2 regions of the Weizmannia sp. FSL K6-3076 genome follow, and region 1 is predicted to be linked to the other one. Evidence: riboswitches for the same ligand, from Rfam matches in the RefSeq annotation. Region 1 holds a riboswitch; the other holds the start of a gene.
What was found. A riboswitch is a leader RNA that binds a small molecule or an ion and turns the genes downstream of it on or off. The one in region 1 is predicted to bind S-adenosylmethionine.
Positions count from the first base shown of each region.

Region 2: another riboswitch for S-adenosylmethionine. It lies ahead of NSS95_RS01175 (phosphoadenylyl-sulfate reductase); the one in region 1 lies ahead of NSS95_RS16195 (methionine ABC transporter ATP-binding protein).

Region 1 covers NZ_JBBOWU010000001.1:3,417,021-3,433,282, forward strand. Annotated here, with positions in the region: gene NSS95_RS16185 (MetQ/NlpA family ABC transporter substrate-binding protein) at 1-675, opposite strand, end outside; gene NSS95_RS16190 (methionine ABC transporter permease) at 736-1,398, opposite strand; gene NSS95_RS16195 (methionine ABC transporter ATP-binding protein) at 1,388-2,428, opposite strand; SAM riboswitch class I at 2,501-2,608, opposite strand; gene NSS95_RS16200 (ABC transporter ATP-binding protein) at 2,690-3,469, opposite strand; gene NSS95_RS16205 (hypothetical protein) at 3,529-4,101, opposite strand; gene NSS95_RS16210 (ParM/StbA family protein) at 4,113-5,291, opposite strand; gene NSS95_RS16215 (MATE family efflux transporter) at 5,709-7,070, shown strand; gene NSS95_RS16220 (glycosyltransferase family 8 protein) at 7,253-8,047, shown strand; gene pepT (peptidase T) at 8,110-9,342, shown strand; gene NSS95_RS16230 (DHA2 family efflux MFS transporter permease subunit) at 9,863-11,365, opposite strand; gene uraA (uracil permease) at 12,487-13,767, shown strand; gene poxB (ubiquinone-dependent pyruvate dehydrogenase) at 13,975-15,699, opposite strand; gene deoC (deoxyribose-phosphate aldolase) at 16,126-16,262, shown strand, end outside.
Region 2 covers NZ_JBBOWU010000001.1:218,361-234,622, forward strand. Annotated here, with positions in the region: gene NSS95_RS01110 (YebC/PmpR family DNA-binding transcriptional regulator) at 1-343, shown strand, start outside; gene NSS95_RS01115 (STAS domain-containing protein) at 542-1,561, shown strand; gene NSS95_RS01120 (acyl-CoA dehydrogenase) at 1,749-2,993, shown strand; gene NSS95_RS01125 (SDR family oxidoreductase) at 2,971-3,744, shown strand; partial or broken gene NSS95_RS01130 (long-chain-fatty-acid--CoA ligase) at 3,830-5,444, shown strand; gene NSS95_RS01135 (TetR/AcrR family transcriptional regulator) at 5,513-6,076, shown strand; gene NSS95_RS01140 (hypothetical protein) at 6,342-6,554, shown strand; gene NSS95_RS01145 (acyl-CoA thioesterase) at 6,803-7,207, shown strand; gene NSS95_RS01150 (phosphotransferase family protein) at 7,250-8,308, shown strand; gene NSS95_RS01155 (NAD-dependent succinate-semialdehyde dehydrogenase) at 8,692-10,110, shown strand; gene NSS95_RS01160 (glycosyl hydrolase family 28-related protein) at 11,411-12,814, opposite strand; gene NSS95_RS01165 (TIGR04104 family putative zinc finger protein) at 12,986-13,291, shown strand; gene NSS95_RS01170 (hypothetical protein) at 13,321-13,500, shown strand; SAM riboswitch class I at 13,602-13,706, shown strand; gene NSS95_RS01175 (phosphoadenylyl-sulfate reductase) at 13,798-14,523, shown strand; gene cobA (uroporphyrinogen-III C-methyltransferase) at 14,924-15,682, shown strand; gene NSS95_RS01185 (sirohydrochlorin chelatase) at 15,689-16,262, shown strand, end outside.

The DNA of each region.
Region 1 (16,262 bases):
ATTGATATACGCTTTGTTGCCCGCATCTTCACGGAAGATGGAGTCATTCGTCGGGTTTAAGCCGGCATTAATGGCCATATCGCAATTGATCACAGCGAGTGCCGAATCATCCAGGCCGCGCGGTGTTTGGGCGGCATCCACGGCAGTAATTTTCAAATGTTTCGGGTTTGAAGCGACATTTTCAAGCCCGCCTTTGCCTGTGAAACCTTTTTTCGTCGTAATCAATCCGGCTTTTTGCAGCAAAAGCAAAGCCCTGCCGAGGTTTGTCGGATCTTTCGGAATCACAACTTGGTCGCCGTCTTTCACTTCACTGACCTTTTTATATTTTTTCGAGTAGATCCCCATCGGCCAAATATTGGTTGTGCCGATCGCCGATAGCTTCAGATTGCGTTGTTTGATAAAATCATCGAAATAAACAACCGTCTGGAATGCGTTAATATCAATTTCCCCGTCGTTTAGTGCGAGGTTCGGCTGTACATAGTCGTCAAAGCGGACAATCTTAATATTGATATTTTTCTTTTTCGCGAGTTTCTGGATTAAATTCCATGTCGGAACTTCAGAAGTGGTTGTCCCGACTTTGATTGTCTTTGTGCTTGTACTGCTCGAATTGTTTTTGGCCCCGCATCCTGCCAAAACCAGGATCAGTCCCAATAATAGAATCGCAAATTTTTTCATCGCTGCTAAGTCCCCCTGAATTGAATTTTTTTAAAAAAGGTGTAACCCTTTTTTCCAATATTATTTTCTCCGGATTTTTTTGGAGAGAAAGTTGCCCAATGTCTGGACAAGCTGGGTGAAAATGATCAGCGTGATCACGGTAACGATCATGACGCCTGTCTGAAACTGGTTGTACCCGTACGTAATCGCCAAATCCCCGATCCCGCCGGCACCGACCGCACCTGCCATCGCGGAAGCCCCAATCAGCCCGATGGTGGCAATCGTCAAATTGAGTACCATGGATGCCTTTGCTTCCGGAAGCAAAAACCGCCAAATAATCTGCCAGTTCGTCGCACCCATTGACTGCGCAAGTTCGATTGTACCTTTGTCAACTTCAAGCAGTGAACTTTCAATGAGCCTCCCGATGTAAAAAGCAGTGTACAACACGAGCGGCACAATCGCTGCCGTTGTTCCGATCGCTGTCCCGACAACCCAGCGTGTAAACGGAATGATCGCGACAACGAGAATAATAAACGGGATCGACCGGAAAATATTGATAATCACATTTAAAATATTAAAAATCCATTTGTTTTCCCAAATGCCGTTTTCCCGGGTAATAACGAGAATGACGCCGACCGGAATGCCGATGATGATGGAAATGAGTAATGATACAGCCACCATGTACAGCGTCTGGCCCATTGCCGTGAAAAATTGCGGCCAAAACCATGACCAATCAAATGCCATTTTTCTCCACCTCCCGAATGATCGCTTCGTGGTCGTTGATGTACTGAATGGCCCGCTTCATTTCTTCCGGGTCGCCTTTCAATTCGACAAGCAGGTTGCCGAAAGGGATGCCCTGCAGTTCGGTGATCATGCCATGAAGCACATTCAGGTCGATTGAAAAATGTTTTGCCGTATTGGATAAGAGCGGCATATTGGTGGAAGCGCCTTTAAACAGAATCCGGTAAATACCATGCGGATTGTCTTTGCTGCTTTCATCGATCAGTTTTTGCACCGATGGCGGAATCGAATCATTCAGCACAGTTTTCACAAAGCTTCTCGCAATTTGCGTTTTCGGTTCTGTGAAAAGGTCGATTACAGGGCCCTGCTCCACAATTTTTCCGCCGTCCAGCACCGCCACTTTATCACAAATATCACGAATGACATTCATTTCGTGGGTAATCATCAGGATCGTAATGCCCAGCTCGTCCCGGACTTTCCGCAAAAGGTCCAACACGGCTTCGGTCGTATTCGGGTCAAGGGCAGACGTTGCCTCGTCACAAAGCAAGATGTCCGGATCTGTCGCAAGGGCTCTTGCAATACCGACCCTTTGTTTCTGGCCGCCTGACAACTGGTCAGGGTAGTGATGCATTCTCTCTTCCAGCCCGACAAAAGACAATAATTCTGCCACTTTTGCCTTTATTTCCTCCTTCGGGCGATGTTCCAGCACAAGCGGCATGGCCACATTTTGAAAAATCGTCTTTGACTGAAGCAGATTGAACTGCTGGAAAATCATGCCGATTTTTTTTCGCTCTTGACGTAGCTTGGCAGGCGGCAGGCGCACAAGGTCGACCCCGTTAACGAGCACTTTCCCGGAAGTCGGCCGCTCGAGCAGATTGACGCACCGAATCAGTGTGCTTTTCCCGGCACCACTGTAACCAACCACCCCGAAGATTTCCCCTTTTTCAACACGCAGGTTGATGCCTTTTAACGCTTCAACCTTTTTGTCCTTCCCTTTTCCGTATACCTTATGAATATCTTCTAATACCAGCATGTTGAAAACTCCTTCTGTTCCTTTTGGCAAAAAAAAACCTTCTTTCATTCGAAAGAGGTTTGCCGGTCAAGTGACTTATCTCTCAGAATGAACCATTCTGCAGGAATTAGCACCTTTCAAAAAAGATTTGAAGGTTGCTGGACGTCATCGGGCCTGTCCCTCAGTCTCTCTGGATAAGTTATTCATTTGTTATATTTAAATATTAGTGGACGGCTCGGGATTTGTCAATTCATTATTTTACATTTTTTTGTTTTTCAATCGTCAGACAACTTGAAACAATGCCCGGTTTCCGCGCCACTCCACGTGAATTTCATGCTCAAAAAAGCGGGAAAGCACTTGTTTCTCAATCATCTCGGAAGTCCGGCCCTGCCGGAAAACTTCCCCGTTCCTGATCAGCAATGTTTTTTGGAAAGCGGGAGAAATTTCTTCCGGATGGTGCGTGACATATACAAGCGTCGGTCCGTTCTTATCTTTCGCCAGCTCCTCCACACTTTCTAGCAAAATTTCCCGGGCAAACAAATCCAGCCCGTTGCAAGGCTCGTCCAAAATTAAGATGCGCGGTTCCGCCATTAACGCGCGCGCAATTAAAAGCTTCTGCCGCTCTCCTTGCGAACAATGTTCATAAGCACGGCTAAAAAGGGAAGCACAATGTAATTGTTCCATCAAGTGCAGGGCTTTTTCTTCGTCTTGTGCATCCACCGCTTCATACAGCCCGATGGATGCATATTTGCCGCTGATAACCACATCGCTTGCAAGCTGGGTGCGCGGTATTCTCTCCTGGATGGAGGAGCTGACCCAGCCGATTGATTTCCGCAGTTCCGGCAGGCTTGTTTTTCCGAACGTTTTTCCGAGCACCTTGATGCTCCCCTTTGTTGGCCAAATATACCCATTGATCATATTAAGCAAAGTGGTTTTGCCGGAACCGTTTAAGCCGAGGATAGCCCAGTGCTCCCCTTTTTTGACCGTCCAGTGAATGTCCGAGAGCAGTTTTTTGCCGTCGCGCACAAGGCTCACATCGGCAACTTCGATTACATTTTCCATCTGTGCCATCCCCTTACATTTCGTACAAGTTTTAAACACAGGGGTTCACCCTGCGCTCTTTATTTATTCATGCTGGCGAGAAAATCGCCGAGCAGGTCTTCCGCATCTTCTTCTTTTTCCGGCGCTCCCGTTTCGGGCGGTGCCGGTTCGACGGCGGCAGTTCTCCAGTCGAATGCATCAAGATCATCCGATCCAGGCGGCTCACCACCGGATCGAACCGGTTTCGCGTCCGCTTCTTCGCTGGTTTGCGGCAATTCGTCTTCCTGTAAAAAAAGCGTCTCATCCATAGATACAGGTTGTTTCGACAGGGCCGCAAAGAGCGAAGTCGCCCGGAGTGGATCCTGAATCAGTTCGTAAACAATGCTGCCGAGCATCGCTTCCGAATGTTCATGCTTCAGCCAGTCATGTTGCACTTTTGTCAGTTTGCGCGGCAGCGGGATTGTAATGGTTTCTTTGTCCTTTACGAGCGACTGGTTGATGCCCTGTAAGACATATCCGGCTATTTTGGCGGAGAAGTTCCGTTTCTCTTTTTCTTTTAACTTTGACAGTTCTTTTAAAATATGATCGGGCGTATCCTGGGGGATCCGGAACGCAATCGTCTGGCCCCGCTTCATCCCGCTTTGTTTTTCCATATTTTTTCACCTTATTTGGATTCGACCGGTTTCTTTCCTTTGTCTTCCGGTTTATTGTTTTTCCTCACATAATCCGAAATTAATTTGTAGTAAGCATTGGCCATCATCCAGATGCTCTCTTTTTCATCTTCAAAGAAATCAATATTGTAGCCTTCAAGGCTGTTGTTCAGCGTTTTTAAGTAATCTTTCAGGACAACAGAACCGCCGCCGACAAAATAGCAAATCTCTGTTTGTGAGTTTTTCTGCCACACGTTCCGGAGCAGGCGGTATTGTTTCTTTGCAAGGTCAAACAAGATACGGTCTGTAATGTCGTGCACGCTTGTCCGGCTGCCTTTTACCATAATATGGTTGCGGTCATGCTTTTTCGTGATAATATCGACCACATCACGGCGGCTGTCCAATTCGACCCCGTATTTGACGCGGATTTCTTCACGGATCTGTTCAAGCGCTTCTGATACGCCGAGATTAAATCCCTGCGCCCGGTCATCATCGACTGTCCTGTTTTTGATCACGGCGATATCCGTTGAGAGGCCGCCGATATCCTGGATTAAAATGCGTTTGTCAATCAATTCGCGGTTAATAATGTTTAAATCGTTATCCATGACAAGATTGATAAAAGCGGCAAAGCCTTCCGGATACACTTTGATTTCGTCAAATTTCAGATTGACTTTCAACCCCTGATATTTCGGTGTGACAAGAAATTCCACCTGGTGGACGGATCCAAGCAGCTGCGAGCGGTAGCCCGCATCTTTTCCCTCTTTTACTTCGCGGAGCGGCAGGCCTGTCCCAAGCGTGTAATTGGCATCAATGACATTCTGGTTGCGGGTAAAAACTTTGGCGTTTTCCTCCCTTACTGCGTCAAGCGCAAGGCTTGTAAAAAGCAGGACGAGGGTCTGATCCTCTTCCGACTTGCTGCTTCCCGGGTCAAGTTCGGTTGCATTATCGCTTTTGGTTGCGAGATCCCCGACACGGTAAATCACGTTATTTTCCTTTAAAGCAGGGGAGTGGACTTTTACATGGATGCCTTCAAGCGGATCTTTGCTGTCCAGTTCCTCAATGCCAATTACCGGCCGGTCTTCAATATCCCGTGCAATGACGTTCGGGATATTGAGTTCATACTCCATTTTTCCAAAAATGCCTTTTAAAGAATCGTTGCCTACATCGACTGCGGCAATCCGGGTCTTCCCCATTCACTTTTCCTCCCTGTATCGCTTTCTTTGGCTTACTCTAAGAATATCTGAGTCTATAAAAATAATCAATACTCTGAACTTTTTTAACGAAAATGTAAACTTGTTTGCGGCTTGTAAACTTTTGAAAAGTGTTGTTATAAAGCCATGCTTACAGGTTTGCAAACATGTTTGCGTTTTTGTTTACAAATGTTTGCGTTTGTGTAAACATGCAAACAGATTTGAAAACATGTAAACAAATACGCAAACACAGCCAATATCCCTCATCCATAAAAAATTCACGGGTTTTTTTTAAGATTCCAATTGACAGCACGACAATAAAGACTACAATGTTTCATAGTATTGAAGAATGAACATCCGCCAGACCCGGCAATATAACCGGTTTAAAAGGCTGGGGTATCAGATAAAGGGGGGAAAGTGTTGACAGCACAACAGCAATATTACAAAGAGCAGACCCTGTTTCAAATTTCTTGGCCGCTCTTTATTGAGCTTTCTTTGCATATGGGAATCGGAATCATCGCAACCCTTATGCTCGGCCACTACGCCGATGATGCAGCTGCCGGGGTGGGCGTGGCCAACCAGCTGTTGAATATGTTTATACTCATTTTTAATGTCACATCCGTCGGCGCGATTATCCTGATCGGGCAAAATCTTGGCGCAAGGAAAATGAAAGAGGCGCGCCAGGTCGCCCATTCCGCTTTCGGTCTCAATTTTTGGTTCGGCCTTGCCGTCGGGCTTTTTGTTTTTCTGTTCGGGCAACTGCTTCTCGGGTTTTTCGACATCCACGGCAAGGTTTATCAATACGCGCTGACATTTGTCAAAATTTGCGGGGCTTCCCTTTTTCTCGAGTCCATCTCCCTCGCTTTAAGCGCAGTACTGAGGAGCTACGGTTTCACAAAAGAATCGATGCTTGTCACCGTTTTAATGGATTTAATTAGCATCTTTGGGAACATTTTGGCCATTACGGGGATTTTCGGGCTCCCGGTTACCGGCGTCATCGGGGTATCGTGGGCCATTGTTATTGCACGCGTTTTTGCGGTATCGGCACTTCTTTTTCTTGTCTACCGCAGGCTTGCAATGAAAATGGGCATTCGCGATATCATCACCATAAAGAAAGAAGATATCCGTGCATTGCTTGAAATCGGCATTCCCTCAGCCGGCGAAAATTTTTCCTACCAGTTTTCCCAACTGGTGATTACCGGGTTTATTGCCTTACTCGGGGAAGCATCCCTGGCTGCACGCGTTTATTTAAATAATATTTCGATGATCTGTTATTTGCTCACCCTCGCCATTGCATCCGGCACCCAGCTGCTTATCGCCCGGTATGTCGGTGCAAAAACGTATGAACGTGCTCTGAAACGCGGGATGAAAACTTTAAAGATTGCCATGATGGCTTCTTTCTTTACTTCACTGGTGATTGCGCTCATCGGCTCACCTGTTTTGCACATATTTACGAAAAGCGAAGACATTCTCGCCGTCAGCATCCCGATTCTTTGGGCCATTGTTTTTACAGAACCAGGGAGAGCGATGAATATCGTGCTGATGAGTTCGCTGAAATCAGCAGGCGATGTCCGCTTCCCGGTCATGATTGGCATTTTTTCCATGTGGGTATTTGCAGCCAGCTTAAGCTATGTCCTTGGAGTGCATTTCGGCCTTGGGCTGCTCGGGATTTGGATTGCCCAAGGCGTTGATGAATGGTTCCGGGGCATCTTTGCCACCCGACGCTGGCTTTCAAAGCCGTGGGAAAGACTATCATTAGAGCCAGAGCCTGACCATTTTTAATGGCAGGCTTTTTTTTCGGTGGAAACGCCAGGGGTGCTCTGTTTTTTCACTTATAAGGGTACGGGCGGACGGAGGAGGGTACAATGAAAAAGGCCCCTCCCCAAAATCCAAAAAATTGTTAGCGGAAAAGGAAACCTGTATCATGGAAGTAGTTGAAACTACAGCCAAAAGGTGGAAAAGCCATGAATATCCTTGTTACGTTAAATAAAAATTACCTACCTCCTCTTAAAGTGTTAATAAACTCTCTTGTCCAAAACAATCCTGAAGAAGCGTTTTCGATCTACCTGCTTCATTCCACCATTTCTGAAGAAAAACTATCCGGGTTACATCACTATGTTGAAGAGAAAGGACACCATTTTTTCCCAGTCCGGATTCCGCCAGACCTATTTAAAGATGCGCCTGTTCTCAGGCATTACACTTCAGAAATGTACTACCGGCTTACTGCGCACTTGTTTTTGCCGGCGCATCTTGATAGAATTCTATACCTCGATCCTGACATTGTCTGTATCAACCCCGCCACTGCATTTTATTATACAGATTTTGATGGGCATTTTTTTATTGCATGCGAACATGAACACTCGGCAAAAAAGACCCGCCTGATCAATAAAATGCGCCTGCGGACACCGAATGCAAAAGGATATTTTAACACCGGCGTCCTCCTCATGAATTTGGAACTGATCCGGCAGCATGTTAAAGTGGAGGAGATCTTTCACTTCATTGAAGAAAATAAACTGAAACTGCTCCTACCCGATCAGGACGTATTCAACGCCTTGTTTTGGAACAAAATAAAACCTGCCGAAAGCTACCGATATAACTATGATGCCCGGTTTTTTGAACGTGCCGCACTGCTCAAAAAACAGAATATAGAGTGGATCAAACAGCATACCGTCTTTATCCATTATTGCGGAAAAGACAAACCGTGGCACCCGAATTATAAATACGCGCTCGGCACTTTTTACCAAAAATATTGCGAATAAATACAAGCTTTTGGGCTGGGTTTGGTAAAATATAGACATACTGAAAATGAGGAGTGAAGATAATGAAAGAAGCGTTAATGAAAAGATTTACTACATACGTGAAAGTGGACACCCAGTCTAACGAAGACAGTGAAACCTGTCCTTCTACTGACGGGCAATGGACACTCCTCCGCATGCTTCGCGATGAGCTGGAATCAATCGGCATGGAAGAAGTCCATCTGGATGAAAACGGCTATCTTTTTGCCACTTTGCCAAGCAATACCGATAAGGAAGTCCCGGTAATTGGATTTTTGGCACATGTCGACACGGCGACCGATTTTACAGGGAAAAACGTCAATCCGCAAATTGTCGAAAACTATGACGGGAAAGCCATCGTTTTGAACAAAGAACAAGGGGTTGTCCTGTCTCCGGATGAATACCCGAACTTAAAAAATTATATTGGCCAAACTTTGATTACAACAGATGGCACAACCCTGCTCGGCGCCGATGACAAAGCCGGCGTAACGGAGATTGTGACGGCCATGGACTATTTGCTTAAGCACCCTGAAATCAAACACGGCAAAATCAGGGTCGCTTTTACTCCGGATGAAGAGATCGGCAGAGGGCCGCATAAATTTGATGTGAAAGCGTTCGGTGCCGATTTTGCCTATACGATGGATGGCGGCCCGCTCGGTGAACTCGAGTACGAAACGTTTAACGCTGCTTCCGCTAAAATTACGGTTCGCGGCAATAATATCCACCCGGGGAGCGCAAAGGGGAAAATGGTCCATTCAGCAAAAATTGCGATGGAACTGCACAGCCTCCTGCCCGAGGATGAAGTACCGGAACGGACGGAAGGTTATGAAGGATTTTATCATCTCCTGTCCATCCACGGAGATGTCGAGCAAACAAAACTGTATTACATTATCCGCGACCATGACCGCGAAAAATTTGAGGCAAAAAAGGCAAACCTCCAGTCGATTGTCAACCGCTTAAAAGAAAAATACGGTGAAGAAAATATTACGCTAGAGTTGGCCGACCAATACTACAACATGAAAGAAAAAATTGAACCGGTGAAAGAAATTGTCGATATTGCGCATGATGCCATGAAAAGCCTCGGCATTGAACCGGTTATCTCTCCTGTCCGCGGCGGCACGGACGGGTCACAGCTGTCTTACATGGGGCTGCCGACACCAAACATTTTTGCCGGCGGAGAAAACATGCATGGCAAATACGAATACGTTTCTGTGGAAACAATGGAAAAAGCCGTCCAGGTCATTGTCGAAATTGCAAAACGGTTTGAAGCAAGAGCGTAAACAAAACAGCAGCAGATATTTCGACTGCTAGGGCTTTTAAAAAAGCCAAAAACGAATAAAACCGTTGGAATAGGTGAATTTCCAACGGTTTTTTTGTATTTAGGGCTTGCTGAATAAGCGAAATTCCTAGATTTGGAAAGGATGCTGACAGCTTTGGCAATCATTTAAATGCAAGGGGTTTACAACAAATCCAGGGAAATGCCTGCACGCGAAAGCCGATTCAACGTCCGGAGAAGATCAAATCACCCCTTTTCGCAAATGGATTCTTCTATATTTTGAGACAGAGGTTGCAGATAAATTGGGCACAAACTCAGCGTCGGATTCGTTCAGCAAGCCCTATTTATATTTTTCCACCAAAACCAAACAGGCATTTGCAGAGATTTTAAAATCATTTCAGAGAGGGCTAGTTTGAACACCCCGCTGCACCAGAATAAAAAGGCAGGCCTCTTTCATGCCGTTGGACAAGATAAAAAGGTGTCCTTTCGCCAGCTACTGCCGGCTTTAGGACACCGCATTTTGATTATGATTCCGTTATCGGTTTTACCTGCTGGGCTGTATTTTCCGGAAGGCTGTCGCGCGGGATGGTTTTCCGGATAAAGAAAGCAAGAATAAAGGCAATCACAGCCAGGTAGGTGGCAACCATAAAGGCATCATTGATCCCCATCACCGTTCCCTGCCTTGCAGCAAGCGCCGCATGAATTTTATCCGCAGGGGAAATTTGACTGGAGACCATAATATCCTTCGTATGCGCAATCCCTTTATTCGTCATGACCGAGACAAAAAAGGCCGTCCCGACAGCGCCTGCTACCATCCTGAAGGTGTTTACCATCGCAGTGCCGTATTTATTCATCGCAAGCGGCAGGTCATTCAACCCGGCCGTAAAGATTGGCATCATCAAAATAGAAATCCCGAAACTACGGATCGTATAAACAGTGACGACATAAGTAAAAGAGGTATCCAATTTCAGACGGGTCAATGCAACAGTAGTCACAATGGTAATGGCAAGCCCGATTAAAGCAAGCCATTTTGCACCATAGCGGTCAAACAGCCGACCTGTAATCGGCGACATAATTCCCATGATGACCCCGCCCGGCAAAAGCATCAGCCCGGACATAAGCGGCGAGAAACCGCGCACGTTTTGCATATAAATCGGCATTAAAATCATACCCGAAAACAATGCCATCGTCACAATAATATTAATCACCATCGTTAACGTAAACACCGGATAACGAAAAATGCGGAATTCCAAAATAGGATGGTCTATGACCCACTGGCGCCAGACAAACAAGCCGAAAGCAATCACCCCGACTGCCAGCGTCGTCATTACTTCCACACTGTCCCAGCCTTTCGTGCCGCCGGTTGAAAATCCGTATAAAATACCGCCGAAACCGAGCGAAGACAAAATGACACCGATTTTATCGAGTTTCGGCCGGCTCGTTTCCGTCACATTTTTTACAAAAACAAAAGCGAAAATTAAGTCAATGATTGCGATCGGCAAAATGATGAAAAACAGCGTCCGCCACGAATGGGTTTCCACAATCCACCCGGAAAGCGTCGGGCCGATTGCCGGTGCAAAGTTCATTGCGACGCCGAAAATCCCCATCGCAAAACCACGCCGGTCAGGCGGAAACAGCACGAAAATAACGTTAGTCATCAGCGGAAAAATAATCCCCGCTCCGGCCGCCTGGACCACCCGGCCAATGAGCAGCACAGAAAACCCGGGTGCGACTGCACAAATCAGCGTCCCGGCCACAAACAGCCCAATCGAAAACAAAAACAGCTGCCTTGTTGTAAAGCGGCTCATAAGGTACGCCGTGACCGGAATGACAATCCCGTTTGTGAGCATGTAGATCGTAGAAAGCCAGTTTGCCGTAGAAGCAGAAATGTGTAAATGATTCATAATTTGCGGGAGGGCAACATTAATCAGCGTCTGGTTTAAAAATGCCACCAGTGCGCCGGCCATCATCACCGCAAAAAAAGGGACAATCCTGACAGAACTATTTTTTGTATTCATTGTTTCCATTCCAATCCCCCATTCATGATGTTAGTGTAAACGTTGTATACCGGAACTATGCCGGAAATGCAGATGGTTTTCTTTTGGCAGAAGTTTTGAAGAAAACTCCCGCCACTCAAGCGGGAGAAAGAAAGCGTTTCGATTATTTAGAGAGGGTAAACTTTCGGTACTCTAACTATTTTATTCATTTTAAGCCTGAAGTCAAGAGAAAAGTTTACTTAATTAGGGCAAAGTGCGATTGCGGAAAAAGCGCTGCCCATCAAAATTTTACCGGGTAGAATTACCGTTACATTCGGTAATCAATCTTTTTTGCAATCAAAGACAAGCAAAAGCGGGGGAGCATTTTAACAGGGCTGGTTTCGCGATTAACAGATGTAATATCAATGATGGAAATCAAAATGCGATCACAGTATGTTAAGATTTTAAAGGAGCGTGGAAAGTTGAAGGCCTTCCTTCACATAGAGCCCGGCTATGTTAAGGAAACACGAAAAAAAGATGGTCTTTCTTAACATAGAATGCGTCTACGTTAAGGAAGCAAGCAAAAACGAAAGCCTTCCTTTACATGGAACCCGGCTATGTTAAGGAAGCGTGGAAAATTGACGGCCTTCCTTCACATAGAGCCCATCTATGTTAGGGCTTGCTGAACGAATCCGATTCTGAGTTTGTACTCGATTTGTCAGCAAGATTTGTCTTAAAATATAGAAGAATTCCTCTCCGAAAATGCGTGATTCTGTCTTCTCTATACATTGAATCAGCTTTCAAATGCAAACTTAAATTTTTGCCAAAGCTAGGAATTTTTCTTATTCAGCAAGCCCTAAATAACCAGAACCAGACCCGATAAAGCATCTGGAAAGAGGGGCGCGGTGGTGACAATACTTGGCGCACCCGCGGTCCCAAAGCTGGCAAATGCAAAATAAGAATTGACAAACCCGGTTGGAACTGCCATAATAGCAAGGACAAAAGATGAATGAATGCCTTTAAAACAGTCCCGTGAGGCTGGCAAGGTTCCGGATAAATGTGCACTTCCATGCACCTTGCTTTCATTCGGGCAAGGTGCTTTTTTTTGCCAAAAGGGCACTTCCTGGAAAACCCCTGCCTCGCATTTTACCAATCCATTGAGGGGGAGAAATATGGAACAGCATGAAATTCAAGTTAACCAAAAACTACCTTTTCTCAAAAGCCTGCCGCTAAGTTTTCAGCATTTGTTTGCCATGTTCGGTTCAACCGTTCTCGTTCCTGTCCTGTTTAAAATTGATCCTGCGACCATTTTATTCATGAACGGGATCGGGACGCTACTTTATATCCTGATCACAAAAGGAAAAATCCCGGCCTATCTCGGGTCCAGCTTTGCTTTTATCTCGCCGGTATTTGCCGTTCTTGCAAAACATGCGGGCCTTACCGGATACAGTTACGCATTGGGCGGATTCCTTGCAGTCGGCATTATTCTTGTCATCATTGCACTTATCGTTAAAATTGCCGGCACGGGCTGGATTGAGGTTGTCTTTCCGCCTGCTGCAATGGGTGCGATCGTAGCCGTGATCGGGCTCCAGCTTGTCCCGACTGCGGCACAGATGGCAGGCCTCGTCCAGTCGGATGCTTCCGTAAAACACTGGAGCCCGGACCCTGATACCATCACGGTTTCCTTATTAACACTTGCAATCACTGTGGTCTGCTGGGTTACCCTGCGCGGCTTTCTTAAAATTATTCCGATCTTAATCGGGATCATTTGCGGCTACCTGATTTCCCTGGCATTCGGGATTGTCGACCTCAAACCTGTCCAAGAAGCAGCCTGGATTTCATTGCCGACGTACTATCCGATCAAACTGAACTGGTCCGATATCATGATGATCGTGCCGGCAGCGCTCGTCATCATTCCGGAACATATCGGCCACTTAATCGTCACGGGCAATATTGTCAAAAAAGATTTAACCAAGGACCCCGGGCTTGACCGGTCTTTGCTCGGAAACGGCATTTCCACGATTCTGTCCAGTTTTGTCGGTGCCACACCAAATACGACGTACGGTGAAAATATCGGTGTGCTCGCGATTACGCGTGTCTACTCCACATGGGTGATCGGCGGCGCTGCGGTTCTCGCCATTATCCTTTCCTTCTGCGGAAAATTGGCGGCGCTCATATCATCGATTCCGCAGCCGGTTATGGGCGGCATCTCTCTCCTCTTGTTCGGTGTCATTGCGGCAAGCGGACTCAGGATGCTGGTCGAACAAAAAGTGGATTACGGAAAATCGCAAAATTTGATTCTCACCTGCCTTGTTCTCGCTGTTGGCTTAAGCGGCGCAACGATCAATATCGGCACCGCCTCATTAAGCGGGATGGGGCTTGCAACAGTCGTTGCCATTATAGTAAGCCTGTTCTTTAAACTGCTGAACGTGCTCCATTTGGAAAACGAATAAATAAGGGGCGCCCCAAAAGCCGGAAACTGGCGGATGGGACGCCCCTTCTGTAATATTGGACGGGGTGCGCGAGAGCCCGCATACCATTTGCCCGGCCCGCTTTTCCGATAGCTTATAGCAGCCACAAACACCACTCCAAAATATGAAAAAACCTTTGTTTAAAAGAAAAAGCCCGGTTTCCCATACGGATACCGGGCTTACTTTTGATTATCGAATCAAGTTTGTTTTAGCCAAATCAATTAATTCATTGGCACGGCCGTTTAATACGGCTTTCAGCATCCACAGCGTAAAGCCGTGTGCTTGTTCATAAGTAATTTTAGGCGGCAAGGACAATTCCTGGCGGTTTACAGCAACGTCAATAACGGCCGGTCCGTCATGTTCGAATGATTCACGGAGTGCCCCTTCCAGATCAGCTGGGTCTTCCACACGGATCCCTTTCATGCCCATCGCTTCGGCAATCGCTGCATAGTTCGGGCTGTCAAGGCCGGTTCCGGTTTCCGGATAACCGGCTGCTTTCATTTCCAGTTCAACAAAGCTTAATGCCGTGTTGTTAAAGACAACGACTTTAACTGGCAGCTTATGCTGGCGGAGCGTTAACATGTCACCCATCAGCATCGACAGACCGCCGTCCCCGCTGAGCGAAATAACTTGCTTACCAGGTTGTGCAACAGCCGCGCCGATCGCTTGTGGAAGCGCATTGGCCATCGTACCGTGGTTAAATGAACCGAGCAGGCGGCGTTTGCCGTTCATTTGCACATAACGTGCTGCCCACAACGTTGGTGTACCCACATCGCAAGTGAAGATAGCATCTTCATCTGCCAGATCACTGACCAGCTTTGTCAAATATTGCGGGTGGATCGGTTTGCGTCCAGGTTTGCCAACAGCCAATTCATCGAGATCTTTTCTTACTTTTTGATAAGCTTTGACATGTTTTTCAAGATGCTTGCTGTTGTCTTTTTCCTGAATCATTGGCAGCAAAGCTTCAACCGTATCTTTTACATCTCCGACAACGCCGAGTGTCAGCGGGGTCCGGCGTCCCAAATGTTCGGAACGGATGTCAACCTGTAACACTTTTGCGTTTTTCGGATAGAATTGGCGGTACGGGAAGTCTGTACCGAGCATCAGCAGCGTATCGCATTCCATCATGGCGTCATAGCCGGAAGAATATCCGATCAAGCCTGTCAACCCTGCAAAGTAAGGATTATCGTATTCCAAAAACTCCTTACCGCGCAGTGCAACGACCATTGGCGATTTCAATTTATTGCACAGTTCCATAATTTCGTCATGGGCACCTTGGCAACCCGCACCGCAAAGCAGCGTTACTTTTTTCCCGTCGTTTAAGTAAGAAGCAAGCTGTGTTAAATCTTCTTCTGACGGTTTCACGACCGGTTTGGCAAAATGGACCGGTACTTGCGGCACTGCTACGTTGTCATCCAGGCCTGCAACATCACCAGGCAAAACAAGAACGGAGACGCCTTGGTTTGCGACCGCTTGTTGCATCGCCATATTTACCATTAAAGGCATTTGTTCCGGGCGTTGTACTGTTTCAATAAAATGCGCACAGTCTTTGAAAATCAATTCAGGCCGTGTTTGTTGGAAATACTCGCTTCCAATTTCACTGCTCGGAATATGGGCGGCAATCGCCAAAACCGGCACACGTGACCGGTTGCAGTCATACAGCCCATTGATAAGGTGCAAGTTTCCAGGACCGCTGCTTCCTGCGCAAACCGCAATGCTGTTATTTAAGGTAGCCTCTGCACCGGCTGCAAAAGCAGCCACTTCTTCATGGCGCACGCCGACCCATTCAATCCGCCCTGAACGCCGGATAGAGTCGAGCACTGCATTTAAAGAGTCCCCGACGATCCCATAAATTCTTTTTACACCTGCATTTAATAATGAATCAATCAGCAAATCCGCTATCGTTTTTGCCATTTGTCAATCCCCTTCTTTTCCATTTATTTTTCGTTAGTATCTCCTAAATGCCGGCTTTCAATCTCCTAATTCCTTTATCCGCATTGCGGCAAACCTAGCCAATGATCCCTTCCTTCTTCGCTGTTCTTGCACCCTTCGGCATTTGGCATACAAACTGTTATAGTAAAAAATAAATCTGTACTATATTTGTTCATAAAAAGTTCACATTTATATATTAAACCTATATATGCGGTAAAAACAAGGTTTTTGCATGAAAAAAATTATAAAATGCTTGTTTTGCACAAAACTGTATTAGTCCATATGTAAAAGATATTAATACACATTTTTAAAGCGGTTGCATTTTTTCGCTGCCGCAAAACAGACAAACCCTTTTTCATGCAATTTGCGTTATGATGGTATTGATGGATGATAAAAGGAATGAAGAATATGAAACGTTATACAATTGACCAACTGGCACAAATGATTGACCATACCAATTTAAAACCGTTTGCGGATCAAGCGGCAATGGAATCACTTTGCAGGGAGGCGCAGCAGTTCCATTTTAAAATGGTGGCAATTAACTC
Region 2 (16,262 bases), 3.2 Mb from region 1:
AGTCGCGTATATGTTTGATAAAACGGCAGTCTTTGGCATTGAAGGGAAAACAGCGGATGAAGTGCTGGAACTTTTGCTTGAAGCTGATATTGATGTCCGCGATGTCTTTGAAGAAGACGGTGCCGTTATTGTTTACGCGGAACCGGACCAGTTTCATGCGGTTCAGGAAGCTTTTGAAAATGCCGGCATTACGGAATTTACCGTTGCCGAACTGACAATGTTGCCGCAAAACGAAGTCACATTACCGGATGAGGACCGGGAGAAATTCGAAAAACTGATTGATGTGCTGGAAGACCTGGAAGATGTCCAGCAAATTTACCATAATGTCAATTTAGATGATTAATTAAGATGGACGGCGGGGTGATCCCGCCTTTTTTTCGTATAAGCAAATTTCTTTGAAAGTAAGGCCCTGGTGTGTGAGCACATTTTCCTGCAAGCACGCGAATTTTGTCACATTACAAAACTCGTATCAATAGACGCAAGAAAACTGAACCGGTATAATAAGAATACAATTTATTGTACATAATAGAGGGGATATTCTGTGAGCGAACATCCGAATATACATGTGGGCGGTCTTCAATTTGAATGGGAATTGGAAAAAGGAAGATTCATTTTCGAAGGGGAGGATGCAGTCCTTTTCTGGATTCCAACCGCGATGCGCGATCTGTTTACTACAATTGAAGAAATATCCGGGGAAGAAGCATCCAATGTTGTCTTTGAAACAGCGGGTTTCCGTCAAGGATTGCTCGTTGCCAACTATTTTAATAGAATCAAAGATTTCGATGTGAAAAAGGCGTCTGAACTCATTACCACTACTTACGCATCAGCGGGCTGGGGAAGAGCCGTGATGAAAGACATGAACTTTGATCAGAAGACATTGACGATTGAGCTGAAAGACAGCTGGGAGCATAAAATCAATGTGGCCCAGGGAAAGAAAACGGGCAGCAATTTTCTGCCTGCCCACTACGCTGGTATTTTTACCGGACTGTTCCATACAAATATATGGTATAAAGTCGTCCGGTATCAGATCGAAGGCCACGACTCCACGATCATTGAGTATTTCCCGTCGGATATCACGGTGTCACATAATATTCACCAGCTGGCGCGGAAAAAAGAAGCTGAGCAGATTATTCAGCTGGAGGCGCTCGTCGAAGATAAGACGCGGGAGCTGAAAGAACTCATCAAGCAGCTGTCCTCACCGATTATTCCGATTTTAGACGGCATTGTCGTCGTGCCTTTAATCGGGAAATATGACGATGAACGTGCCGAAGAGCTGGTAGAAAAAACATTGAAAAATTTGCCGCAGTACAAAGCAAAGTATTTGGTGCTTGATTTAACGGCACTCGATGTGGAAGACGATCCGCACAGCATCCAGTTTATTGAAAATATCGGAAAAGCATCTTCCTTAATCGGCACGCAAACGATCCTTGTCGGTATATCGCCGTCCATGAGCATGACCATTTCTTCTTCCGGGCTTGATTTCAGCCAGTTTGACTGCTTCCAGACGTTGCAGCACAGCATCCACTATGCGCTCGGACAATTGGGGAGGAAAATACTCTGATTGGCAAGGCCTGAAAAATCTGTTTCAAAAAGCGGGAGATTTGTTTCCCGCTTTTTTTATTTTTTACCGGGAAGATTCAACACAAATCGAGGAAATTCGGCTTATTTTTTTATTGAAATTTTCGAATGATTGTTTATAATGAAATTAACATACTAACCGGTTAGTCAACGGGGAGGGGATGAATCATATGGATTTTGATTACTCACCAAAAGTGAAGGCACTGATTTCAAAGCTTGAGCGTTTTATGGAAGAAAACGTCTATCCGGGTGAAAAGATCTTTGAGGAACAACTGAATGCACAGGAAACACGGTGGGCTGCTGTTCCGCCGATTATGGAAGAATTGAAGGCAAAAGCAAAGCAGGAAGGGCTTTGGAATTTGTTTTTGCCGGACAATGAATACGGGGCCGGGCTTTCGAACCTCGAGTATGCCCCGCTTTGTGAAATCATGGGAAGATCCATCATCGCCCCCGAAGTATTCAACTGCAATGCACCCGATACCGGAAATATGGAAGTGCTTGCCCGGTACGGAAGTGATGAGCAGAAAGAAAAATGGCTAAAACCGCTTTTAAACGGCGAGATCCGTTCGTGTTTTTCTATGACAGAGCCGGATACTGCTTCAAGTGATGCGACCAATATTTCATGCAGCATTGTACGTGACGGTGATGAATATATTGTGAACGGGCGGAAATGGTGGTCATCAGGCGCCGGCGACCCGAGGTGCAAAATTGCGATTGTCATGGGAAAAACCAATCCGGATGCACCGCGGCACGAACAGCAGTCTATGATTCTCGTACCGCTCGATACACCAGGCGTGAAGATTGAGCGGATGCTCCCGGTTTTCGGTTATGATGATGCACCGCACGGCCATGCGGAAATTACATACGAAAACGTGCGGGTGCCGGCTGAAAATATCATTTGGGGGGAAGGAAAAGGGTTTGCGATTGCGCAAGGGCGGCTTGGGCCGGGCAGAATCCATCACTGTATGCGGCTGATTGGAGCTGCGGAGCGTGCACTTGAACTTTTATGCAAGCGCATACAAAACCGTGCGCCGTTTGGTAAGCCGCTCGCGGAACAGGGCGTCATCCGCCAGTGGGTGGCCGAGTCGCGTATTGAAATCGAGCAGGCACGACTTCTCACATTGAAAGCAGCGTATAGGATGGACACGGTCGGCAATAAAGTGGCGAGAAAGGAAATTGCAATGATTAAAGCAGTGGCACCGCGGATGGCGCTTGCTGTTATCGACCGCACCATCCAAGCGTTCGGCGGCGCCGGCGTTTCGGACGATTTTCCGCTCGCCCGGCTGTGGGCCAACGCGCGCACATTGCGGCTTGCAGACGGCCCGGATGAAGTCCACCTCGACCAGATTGCAAGGCTTGAGATAAAACCATACCAGGAAAGGGGATCAGCCGATGAACGTGTTAGAACTGTTTAGTTTAAAAGGAAAAACCGCCATCGTGACAGGCGGCGGCAGGGGGCTCGGTGAACAAATCGCGCGGGCATTTGCGGAAGTGGGGGCGGATGTCGTGCTTTGCTCCAGAAAAAAAGCGGCATGCGAAGAAGCGGCTGCACGCATCGAATCTCTCGGAGTGAAAACGCTTGTAATGGAGTGTGACATTACAAATCGTGCCCAGGTTGATGAAGTAGTCGCGGAAACCGTGAAGCAGTTTGGCAAAATTGACATCCTCGTCAATAATTCCGGCGCGACTTGGGGGGCGCCTGCCGAAGATATGCCGATTGAGGCGTGGGAAAAAGTGATCAGCACGAATGTGACCGGCACTTTCCATATGAGCCAGGCAGCCGGAAAAGTCATGATCAAACAGGGGCGCGGCAAGATTATCAATATTGCCTCCATTGCCGGGCTTGGCGGCGTCGATCCGCGCATCATGGACACGATCGGTTACAACACAAGTAAAGGTGCGGTCATCACGTTTACAAAAGATCTCGCTGCCAAATGGGGCAGATACGGCATCAATGTGAATGCGATTGCGCCGGGCTTTTTCCCGACAAAAATGGCCAAAGTCATCATTGAACGCGGCAAAAATCCGATATTGGAAGCAACGCCGCTCGGCCGATTCGGAAATGATCAGGATTTAAAAGGTGCAGCTGTTTTTCTAGCATCCCAAGCTTCGGACTATGTGACAGGGGATGTGCTGCTCGTCGATGGCGGCATGCATGTGCTTTAAAAACCGACATGCCGGGCGGTAATCGGTGCCTTATTAAGCCTAGGGAAACAGTCCATTTGGCAATGAAAAACAAGGGGGATTTGGAATGGAAAACAAAGTATGGCATGCTGTCTATACCGATGATATTCCGAAAGAAATTGAAGTGCCGGATACGCCGCTGTACCAAATACTTGTTACTGCAGCCGAAAAGCACCCGGACCGCACTGCCCTCTCTTTTTACGGCAGAAAGACGACCTATGCGGAACTTTACAAAGCATCGCTTGCCTTTGCTTCCGTCCTTCAGAAAAGAGGCGTGCAAAAAGGCAGCAGAGTGGCGATCACGCTGCCGAACTGCCCGCAGTATGTCGTGTCCTATTACGGTGTGCTAATGGCAGGTGCTGTGATTGTCCAGATCAATCCGATGCTCGTCGAACCGGAGATCAGGCATATATTAAATGACTCAGGCGCAGAAACCATCATTGTCCTGGATGATTTGTACCCGAAAGTGCAGGCCGTCCGCCCGGAAACATCCTTGAAAAATGTTGTCACAGCCAGTTTTAAGCCGGCAGCCGGCCCTTTGGATGATGCTGAACCCTTTGATGCCTTTTTACAGGCAGGCACGGATTACAACCCTCCTGCGCTCGACCCCCGGGAGGATATTGCCGTACTCCAGTATACGGGCGGCACCACTGGCCGGTCAAAGGGTGCGAGGCTGACCCACCGAAACCTTCTTGCCAATCTGGTGCAAACCTATGCATTTTTCAAACCGGTCATGGGGCCGGGAGAAGAACGGATTTTGACCGTTATTCCGCTTTTCCACGTGTTTGGCATGACATGTGCCATGAACTATGTAATCTACACCGGTTCGGAATCGATCATGCTGCCGCGTTTTGATCTTGAAGAAGTTCTCCAGACCATCAAGGAAACGCAGCCAACCTATTTTCCGGGTGTCCCGACGATGTATGTTGCCATCACGAACCACCCGAAAGCGATGGAGTACGGGCTGGATTCCATTAAGACCTGCAACAGCGGGAGTGCACCGATGCCGCTCGGACTTTTGCGCCAGTTTGAAGAAAAAACGGGGGGGCGTCATTGTCGAGGGGTATGGCCTTTCGGAAGCTTCCCCGGTTACACACTGCAATCCGGTTTTCGGAAAACGCAAGCCGGGCAGCATTGGGATCGCGATACCATCAACAGATTATAAAATCGTCGATGTTGCAACCGGCACGGAGGAACTGAAACCGGGCGAAGTGGGCGAACTGATTGTAAAAGGCCCGCAAGTGATGAAAGGGTATTGGAACATGCCGGAAGAAACGGCGGAAGCACTTCGGGATGGCTGGCTGTACACCGGCGATATCGCGAAAATGGATGAGGAAGGGTACGCTTATATTGTTGACCGCAAAAAAGATATGATCATTGCAAGCGGCTATAACGTGTACCCGCGCGATGTCGAGGAGGTGCTGTATGCGCATCCCGCCGTCCAGGAAGCAGTGGTGATCGGTGTGCCGGATCCATACCGGGGGGAGACCGTTAAGGCATTTGTCGTGTTAAAAGAAGGGCAGAAGATGACGGAAGAAGCACTGAGCGAATATTGCAGCGCCCATCTCGCCCCGTATAAACGCCCGAAGATCATAGAGTTCCGTGATGCGTTACCGAAAACAAATGTCGGGAAAATTTTGCGCCGCAAGCTGCGCGAAGAAGAAAAGAAAGTGCGCGAGTAAGAGCAGAAACGTGAAGCCGGGCATGTGATATAATTTTCTTAATATAGTAATAGATGGAGAGGACCGGCATGAAAGCGAAGATTACGGAACACAGCATACGCTTGTTTGAACAAAAAGGCTTCACGGAGACATCCATTCAGGACATCGTCGACAGCATCGGCGCGACAAAAGGCACGTTTTACTATTATTTTTCCAGCAAAGAACAACTTTTGATGGACATTCATATGGACTATATTACGAAACTTTTGGAAAAACAGAAGGCCATTCTCTCGGAAAACGCATCGTGCAAGGCAAAACTGCATGCGCTTGTCCTGATGCTGCTTGAAAGCATCAAAACGGAAAAAGCAAAAGCCCTGATCTTTTTCCGGGAGATCAAAAATTTAAGCGGTGAAAAGCTCGAACTGATTTTACAAAAACGCGAAGCTTTCCGCCTCGGGGTTGAAAAGCTGATCCGGGAAGGCATTGAGATCGGCGAGTTTGCGGAGCATCTGGACGCGAATCTTACTTCCTTTGCCATTCTCGGCATGGTGAACTGGAGCTACCAGTGGTTTAACCCGGAAGGTCGGAAATCGGCGGCAGAAGTGGCAGAACTGTTCATGGATATCGTCCTGCACGGGATTGAAAAAGCATAGAACCATGCAGCTGTCGTAATGGTGTTGTTTTGAGATCGAGCAAGCGGGCTGAACGGATTGAAAAAGCACATTACGTTACGGCGGCTGTATTTGAGAATGGCTTTGAGAAATAGAGGTTTAGTATCGGAATTATTCATAGCCAGGATCCTGGGATGTGCATCACCTACAGCTTCCGCAATGAGTTTGTATTGAGCGAGCTGCATGGGATGAAAAAGCGCATCACGTTATCGCAGCTGACAGAAAATGGCCTTGTGAAAAGAAGGGATTGCAGCAGCGGATCAATCATGGCCAGGACTTGGAAGGTGCAACACCCTACAGCTTTCGCAATGAGTTTGTATTGAGCGAGCTGCATGGGATGAAAAAGCGCATCACGTTACCGCAGCTGACAGAAAATGGCCTTGTGAAAAGAAGGGGTTACAGCAGCGGATCAATCATGGCCAGGACCTTGCAAGGTTGTAAAACCGTACAACTGCTGTAATGAGATTGTATTGCGGGACTGCACGAAATCGAAAAAGTGCATTACAATGCGGCAGCTGGAATTGGGGACGGCCTTGTGATGAGCAGACTGCACGGGATGAAAAAGCGCATCACATTGCGGCAGCTGTGACAAGAAATGGTCTTGGGAAAAAAAGGGATTGTAGCAACGGATCAATCATGGTCAGGACCTTGCAAGGTTGTAAATCTACAGCTACCGTAATGGTGTTCAAGCAAAAGGGAGGGATTTTTTTGCATGAATTGAAATTACGGACACGCTTTTGCGAAACAGATGCTATCGGACATATTAACAACACCAGTTACTTCATCTACTTGGAAGATGCCCGTTTGAAATTTTTTGAAAGCATTGGTGCAAGCGTAGAAATAAAAGATTTCAATATTATTTTAGCTTCAGTAAAATGCGATTTTGTCAGCCAGGCGTTTTATAATGAAGAACTCACGATCAGGACCGGTGTGGCAAAGCTCGGCAATACGAGCTGTGAACTGGCTCATGAAATTCTGGATGCAGAAACCGGCCGCTTGATCGCAAGGGGGAAAGCGGTTGTCGTTTTTTTTGACTTTGATAAGCAGCAATCCCGCCCGATTCCAGATGACATAAGGGGCATCCTGGAAAAGCATTTGCAGACGGCGATGTGAAAAACGATCTGCCTATTACGGGATACAAGGGGGAGAGGAAAAATGCATTCAGACACAATTCCGGTCCGCAAAGGGGAAGAACTGGACTTAACCAGGCTGCAGGAATACCTGCAGAAGAAGTTTCCGCAAATGCCGAATGTACCGCTTGGAATCGCACAATTTTCAGCAGGCCGTTCGAATTTGACCTATCAATTAAAAGCAGGTTCGTGGGAAGCAGTGCTCAGGCGCCCGCCGCTTGGCCCGGTTGCCCCGAAAGCGCATGACATGGGGCGCGAATTTCGCGTGCTGAAGGCGCTCCGGCCATTTTTCACACCGGCGCCGGAAGTGTTGCTTTTCGAGGAGGACCCGTCTGTGATCGGCGCTCCGTTTTTTCTCATGGAAAGAAAGCATGGTATTGTGCTTGACACCGCTTTTCCGCCGGGAGTGGAGCCGACAAAGGAGACGTGCCGGCGGATTTCCGGTATCATGGTTGACCGGCTTGTGGAACTGCATGCGATCCCATATGAAAAGACAGAGCTCCTTTCCATGTCAAAGCCGGATGGTTTTCTCGAACGCCAGGTGAACGGCTGGATTGAGCGCTACCTGCGTGCGAAGACGGATGAAATTCCGGAAGCAGAGCCGCTCATCCATTATTTGCGTGATCATATTCCGCCGCAACAAGGTGCAGCCGTGATTCATTATGATTATAAGCTGAATAACGCCATGTTTAACGAAGATTTTTCGGAAATGACTGGCCTGTTTGACTGGGAAATGGCGACCATCGGCGACCCGCTCGCAGATCTTGGCGCTGCGCTCAGCTACTGGACGGAAAAAGATGACCCGGATTTGATCAAAAATGGGCTCGGTGAACCGTCCGTCACGACGCTGGACGGCTTTATGACACGCCGCGAGTTTGTCGAAGCCTATGCGAAAAAAAGCGGGCGCGACGTCTCGAACATCGATTATTACTTGATTTTCGGTTACTTTAAGCTCGCCGGCATTTGCCAGCAAATCTACTACCGCTACAAACGCGGCCAGACACAAGACCAGCGTTTCGCCCATTTCGGCAACGTCGTCCGCAGCCTGATCCGTCACGCGGTGGAAGTGGCGGAAAGGGTGTGATTGGGGATTTTTCTTATAATGGGTGAAGGTGGATTCACGTTGTAGTTAAGACTTCCGGATCTGATTCTTTCCCGCAGTTAACTTTTGTTTGATTGGCATTTGGATTGTGCGTAACAAGGGCTTTGTATGAGCTTCTGTTACGTTTTTTTATGACCTGATTGTCGCTCCATTAAATTTTTGTCAACTGACAGGGTCAGCTTATCGTATGAAACATTTCAGCATGCTTCCTGACATCAAAATTATGTAAAAATGAGTAAGTCAGAGGTATTCTTTTTTAATTACAAAATCAAGAATACTCATGTCGGCGAAACAAATTTTGCAATCATAAAACGAGAAAAATCATCTGAAAAATCGTAAACTATTACTCGAAGGGAGATGGAGCTATGGAAGACTACTTGATGTACTTGAATGGTGAGTGGACAGGGGAAGGACTGCCAAAAATTAAAGTGGACAACCCTGCGTCCGGCGAAGTGATTGCGACGATTCCAAAAGGCGGAGAAAAGGAAGCCAGGCTTGCTGTGGATGCGGCGCATACGGCTTTTCCGGCGTGGGCGGCGCTTTCTGCCTATGAACGAAGTGCTTACCTCCGCACGTGGTTTGAACTGATCCGCGAAAATGAAAATGAGCTTGCCAGGACGATGACCATTGAACAGGGCAAGCCGCTAAAGGAAGCACTCGGTGAAATGCGTTACGCAAATGGCTTTATCGAGTGGTTTGCCGAAGAAGGAAAGCGTGTGTATGGCGAAACGATTCCGGCATCCACCACCAATAAACGCCTGTTTGTCCATAAACAGCCGGTCGGCGTTGTCGCGGCCATTACCCCGTGGAATTTCCCGGCTGCCATGATTACCCGCAAAGTTGCGCCTGCGCTTGCTGCCGGCTGCACCGTTGTCATCAAGCCGGCAAAACAGACACCACTTACTGCTTTGAAGCTTGCTGAGCTTGCTGCAAAAGCCGGCATTCCGAAAGGCGTCATCAATGTAATAACCGGGAGTGCGAAGGAAATCGGGGACACTTGGCTTGCCGATGAACGCGTCCGCAAACTTACTTTTACCGGATCGACCGAAATCGGGAAAGAGCTGATGCGCGGCTCAGCTGACACAGTGAAAAAAGTGTCGCTTGAACTTGGTGGGCATGCACCGGTGATCATCACAAAACATGCGGACCTCGATAAAGCTGTAGAGGGCACGGTTGCAGCAAAATTCCGCAACGCCGGTCAGACTTGTGTGTGCTCGAACCGCATTTATGTACAGGAAGAAGTGTATGAAGCTTTTACCAAGAAATTTACAGAAAAAGTGAAAGCACTCCGTGTTGGGGACGGCCTTGCAGAAGGAACGGATATCGGTCCGCTGATTGACCGGAATGCGGTTGAAAAAGTAGAACATCACGTCAAAGATGCAGTGGAAAAAGGGGCTACCGTGGAAACAGGCGGCAGCGCGAAAGATGGGTTGTTCTTTGAGCCGACAGTCATTTCCAATGTTACCGATGATATGATATGCATGAATGAAGAAACATTCGGGCCGCTTGCACCGGTAACGAAATTTACGGATATTGATGAAGCAATTCGGCGTGCCAATGATTCCATTTACGGTCTTGCTGCGTATGTGTTCACGGAAAATATTTCAGAAGGCATTCAAATTGCAGAGGGGCTGGAATATGGCATTGTCGGGCTGAACGACGGGCTTCCGTCCACGCCGCAGGCCCCATTCGGCGGTTTCAAGCAGAGTGGTCTCGGCAGGGAAGGCGGCCGTTACGGCATCGAAGAATTTTTGGAAGTCAAATATATTTCGCTCGGTTTATAAGTACCTGGATCGGCCTGCAGGAAAAAAGTGGGATCTCTAAAAATGGGGATCCCACTTTTTTGATCCTAAACCAGTTGCGGTACTTGGCTCGAATGTTTTTGAGGCAGATCCGGGGAAGTGGTCCAAAGGTCTTTTACAGGCTTTCAAAAAGACAAAAAGGGATCAGGCCAGAGCTCAAAATGTCCCCTAGAAGCCGTCAAAAAGACAAAAAGGAATGGGATCCGCCCCCAAATGTCTTTTTAAGACGTTTAAAAAGACAAAAAGGATCTGGGCAGTGGTCCAAGTGTCCTTTAGAGGCCTTCTAAAAGACAAAAGGAAATGATTCCCACCCTGAAATGTCCCCTAGAACACTTCAAAAAGACAAAAAGGAGGTGGGACCGAGTCCAAATGTCTTTTTAAAACGTTCAAAAAGACAAAAAAGGATCCGGGCGGAGGTCCAAATGTCCTTTAGAGACCTTCAAAAAGACAAAAGGCAATGATTCTCGCCCCAAGATGTCCCCTAGACGCCTTCAAAAAGACAAAAAGGAGTGGGGATCGAGCCCAAATGTCTTTTTAAGATGCTCAAAAAGACAAAAAGGATCTGGGTAGTGGTCCAAGTGTCCTTTAGAAGCCTTCAAAAAGACAAAACGGGGGTGGGACTGAGTCAAAATGTCTTTTTAAAACGTTCAAAAAGACAAAAAAGGATCCGTACGATGGTCCCAATGTTTTTTAGAGGTCTTTAAAAAGACAAAAGGCAACAAATTTCCCGGGAAAGCGTCCTTTATGGTGAAAGGAAAATAACACAATTGGTCGGGAAAAGTATTCGCAACTTAATGAGAGAAAAATTGCGATAACATTACTGGCACGAGTGCTATGAAAGACATGTCACAACAAATTTCCGGGCATTGGCATCAAGGAAGACAAAATGTCTTTTACTCGAGAAGGGGCGCAAAGTCGGCAAAAACTTTGTATAGAAATGTCTTTCCACGCCCGCATTCATGACAAAAGACACCAAGTTTCCCCGGGAAATGATCTTCAAACGATGATGAAAAGGAAGGATCCAGGGCTTGCTGAATCAGCAAAATCTCGGACGGGCAAGGATCCCAAGGGTTTTGCCGAACTTTAAATGCAAGGGTTTCAAAAAGATGTAGAAAAAACTTTGCACTCGAAAGCCATTTCATCCCCTTTTTTGCAGATATCGCTTCTATTGGTGGCAAACATGAAGGCTGGACTTGCAGGGTGAATCGGATAAGAAGCTATTATCCGATTCATTCGGCAAGTCTTGCTTAGATTCTCTCTTTATTTATGAACAATCCAAGCATTACAGCAGTACGCATTTGTCTTTGCCCCTGATCCGTTTTGCATTTTGAAACCCGCTGATTTCTACATTTTTCAAAATAACATTTTTTGCGCGGTACTGGATGGCGACAACAGGATTTCCCTTGAAATCATAATCCGGGTCGCCAAGCGCAGTCAGCCCGTTAATTACAACGTTTCGGTAAGCGGAAACAACGAGGCTGCGCGGCGTTGAACCTTCATATAAATCCGTAAACACCGGTGCGACAGAAACTAGATTGGCCGCCACAATATGGTTCGCGCTTTTCGAATCGGCATCTTTGCCTTTATGGTGGCCGATATGCCGGAAGTTAAAAGAGCGGTTGTCGCGGACAGAAAGATGGCCATACAAATGCACATGAGAAGCAGCCGATGCATTGTGGTGGGCTTTGATTTCAACACCTCCGAAACAGCCGCTTGATGCATTATTGCAAAGCCATACATGGCGCGAGCCGTCATCAATCTCAATGCCATTGGAGTTGGAAAACCCTTTTTTGTGGGCCCTTCCACTTGGGTTGTAACAGAAAGAATTTGAAATAAAACAATAGTCGCTATGGTGGGTGGTAATCCCGTCATCACCGAATCCGCTTGCCGTGAGCCCGTCCAGCCAGATATAGCGGCTCCTTCCTGGGGCGAGAAAGCCGTCTCCCAAATAATGATAACGGGCAGAGGATACATCAAAACCGTGCAGTCCGGCCCCCGCCGCCTCCACATTTTTCACCCAGCCGAACGTGACGTGCGCAAAAGTCAGACAGCTTGAACGGTTATTTCCTGCTGCCGTTCTTTCCTCTTGCCCGAGCCTTTCGACATTCCAATCGAGCGTGAGCCCCTCCACCGATATATGGTGATTGCCACGATGAAAATGGGCATTTTGGATGAGACGCGTTTTTTTCGGTGCATGCGGATGGAGTTTGATGATGGTTACGCCTTTTCCGCTGCCGCAAAGGCATGTCCATGAAGGCAGCTTAAGCCCCTTTACAAGATAAACGCCTTCCGGTACGATCACTTTCACGCGGCCGTTTCCCAGTGCTTTTTGGAATGCCGCTGTGCAGTCGGTTTTTCCATCGCCGGCAGCCCCGAAATCTGCCACATTGACTGTACGGGATGCCACAGACAGCAGCCGGCTGTATTCTTGATCCAATATCGTTTTCCATTCCGGGTAGACAAGGCCGTTCTGATCTGCAAGGGTTTTATACGGTTCAACCGGATATCTCCGGTTCAGCAGCAGCCGTGAAAGGGAAAACGGTTTGTGAAATTCCGGCTGGCAGTATTTTTGAAAAAGCGCTTCATTTTCCTGGATTAGGGTACCCGGCTGGACTGCCCTGCGTGAAAGCTGGCGCAGCAGCATGCCGTTTGTCCGGGGGTCATGATGCTTATCCAAATGAATCATTTTTTCACCCCGCTTTGCCTTCATTCAGTCTCTGTCATTGGATATATGTAGTTTACCCCCGCAGGTTGGAAAACGCACTGAAAAAGGAAGACTCTTTTCTAAATCATTGTTGTTGGCATAAAAAAAGATTGGATTTTATGTTAAAATCGAAGAAAAGGAAGGTGGAAGTCAATGAGCCTGCCAAAATGTTCTGATTGTAACCATCCATTTAAGTGGATTTATATCTTTAAGAGGTTATGGAAGTTTGACCAAACCATAGAATGTCCAAATTGTAAAGCCAAGTTATATCCAAGTTTGAAGTTTCGAAATAAAGTTGGATATTTTTCCCTGCTTTGCTTTTTCATCTCATTTGGACTAATGATATTGGGCATTCCAAAAATTGCATTCATAACACTAATCATCATTATTTGGGCTTGTTTGATTCTTATGATGCCTTATGTTTATTCGTTTGATCATAAAGAAAGGCCTCTATGGTAAAAGGGAACGAATAGTTGTCGCCCTTTTAAATGGCTTCAAAAATCCAGGTGATGATGAAACGCGGAGCTGAGCCGGTACGCCGCAAGTTTAAAGGTGAATTGATGAACCGATTTGGTACAGAGCAAGATTTGAAAAAAACACATGCAAGTAAAGATTGGAAACCATTTCATCAAATGAGAAAGAAAAAGGTGGCCCAAAACTACATGTAACACTTTTCGTGAAAATGGGCCTTATTTTCTTTATCAGAATTTTTCGTTGACGAATAGCATAAGAAGGTATACAATAAACTTCAAGCTTATATGTTGTTATTTTCTTATCAAGAGAGGTGGAGGGAAGGGCCCTGTGAAGCCTCGGCAGCAGGTCCGAAAACGGGTACTGTGCCAATTCCTGCAGGTGGTGGCCTGAAAGATAAGAAGATTTCCCGGGAATGGATATCTTCTTACTTCAGGGTAAGAAGATTTTTGTCGTTTAATCCTTAGTAATCGAATAAGAAAGAAGGGAATAGAGTGGAGCAAACGCGGCTCACATATGAACAGTTTACGTCGGATCCGTTTGCAGCGTTCGTGCCGGAAGATAAAACAAAGGGTGCATTGGAAATTTTGCAGTGGGCATATGGCACGTACGGTAAATCAGTGGTATATGCGTGCAGCTTCGGCGCAGAAGGAATGGTGCTGATTGATCTCATTTCGAAAGTCAGAGAAGATGCGGATATCGTATTTTTGGATACGGACCTGCACTTTCCGCAGACTTACGAATTGATTGAAAAAGTAAAAAAGAAATATCCGGCTTTAAATATCCAAATGAAAAAACCGTCGCTTACGCTTGATGAACAGGCGGCGCAATACGGATCTGCCCTTTGGAAAAGGGATCCGGACCAATGCTGCTATATCCGGAAAATCAAGCCGCTTGAAGAAACGCTGCAGGGAGCTGTGGCCTGGATATCCGGCTTACGGCGGGAGCAATCGCCGACAAGGGCAAAAACGAATTTTGTCAATAAAGATGAAAGGTTCCATTCGATTAAAATTTGCCCGCTGATTCATTGGACATGGGATGATGTTTGGAACTATATCCGGTCTAACAATCTTCCATATAACGAATTGCACGACCAGGGATATCCGAGCATCGGCTGCTTCCCGTGCACACGTGCTGTCGGAAACAGCGACTCAAGAGCAGGAAGATGGGCGGGCTTTAATAAAACCGAATGCGGGCTGCATACGGTTCAGAAAAAATAAGGCTGCTATATAAAATGACATAGGTAATAAGAGTAAGCATCAGTCTGCATGACAAGATTTCGTTCATTTTACAAAATTCCTAGATTTGGTAAGAATGCGGCAAAAATTTATATACAAATCGGTTTTATGAAAAAACCAGGGAAAAAATTGCACTTGGAAGCTGATTCAGCGTATAGAGAAGATAAAATCGCATTTTCGAAGATGGATTCTTTTATATTTTGAGATGGAGCTTGCTGATAAATTGGGTACAAACGCAGAATTGGACCCGTTCAGCAAGCTCTAGCGGCAAAAGCAGCCAGCTTTTTCAGGTGCCCGCTTGTAGCCAATCCAGACTAGGATTGTTCAAGTGCTCGCATCAACCAAAACAACGAGTCCGATTAAGTTTAAAGCAGGTGAAGAAATGAGAAAAGTATATTTAGTCGGGGCAGGACCCGGCGATCCGGAGCTGATTACAGTGAAAGGATTGCGCCTGATCCGGGAAGCGGATGTCATTTTATATGACCGGCTGGTGAATCCGGACCTGTTAAAAGAGGCAAGGCCGGATGCAGAACTTGTCTACTGCGGGAAAAAACCGGATGCCCATACGATGACGCAGGATATGATCAACCACCTGCTTGTGAAATTTGCTAACCAAGGAAAAACGGTTGTCCGTTTAAAGGGCGGTGATCCGTTTATATTCGGTAGAGGCGGGGAGGAAGCGGAAGTCCTGGTGCAAAAACATATTCCGTTTGAAATCGTGCCGGGAATTACAGCCGGTTCCGCTGTGCCCGCCTATGCCGGCATTCCGCTCACCCACCGCGGGCTCAGTACATCCGTTGCTTTTATCGCGGGCGTCACGAAAAAAGGCGAAGATCTTGATGCGTATTGGTCCAAATATGCGGGAATTGATACACTTTGCATTTATATGGGCGTGAAAAATCTGCCACTCATCTGTGCGCAACTGATAAAGCACGGCAAATCACCGGACATGCCGGCTGCACTAATCCGCTGGGGCACGACTGAAAAACAGGAAACCGCGGTCAGCACGCTTGGAAATTTAAGTGAAAAGGCGGCTGGGCTGCGCAACCCATCGCTTTTGATCATCGGAGAAGTGGTAAAACTGCGCGAAGAGTTAAAATGGTTTGAACAGCTTTCTGCTGCTCCGGCCTGTACCGGGTGAACGGGTATGAAACAAGGCGTTTTATATGTCAGCCATGGCAGCCGTGTGCCTGAAACCGCCCGGGAAGCAACAGCGACGATCCGGCAAGCAATGGCGCAGGTGGATGCGGATCTCCAGGAAATTTGCTATCTGGAAATTGCGGAACCGGATATTGCGGCAGGGATTGATGCGCTTGTCCGGGGCGGCGCAGGGCGCATTGCTGTTGTGCCGGTATTGCTGCTGAGTGCCGGGCATTATTATGAGGATATCCCGCGCGCGATCCGGGAAGCGAAACAGCGTTATCCGCATATTGTGTTTACGTACGGCCGCCCGCTCGGTGTCGGGGACCGGATCATCGAAATTTTGGCAGAAAATATTTTGGAAACCGGCATGCCTCCGGGTGCCTGGATTCTGCTTGTTGGACGCGGCAGCCGCAACCCGGAAACACTGTGCGATTTTGCAAAAATTGCTGCCGGGTTGCGTGCGCAATTGGGGACAGAACAGATCAAAACGGCTTATTTGGCAGTGCTTGAGCCTCGTTTTGATGATGCGCTGAAGGAGCTGACCGCAACCGGGCACCCGGTAGTTGTGGCCCCTTATC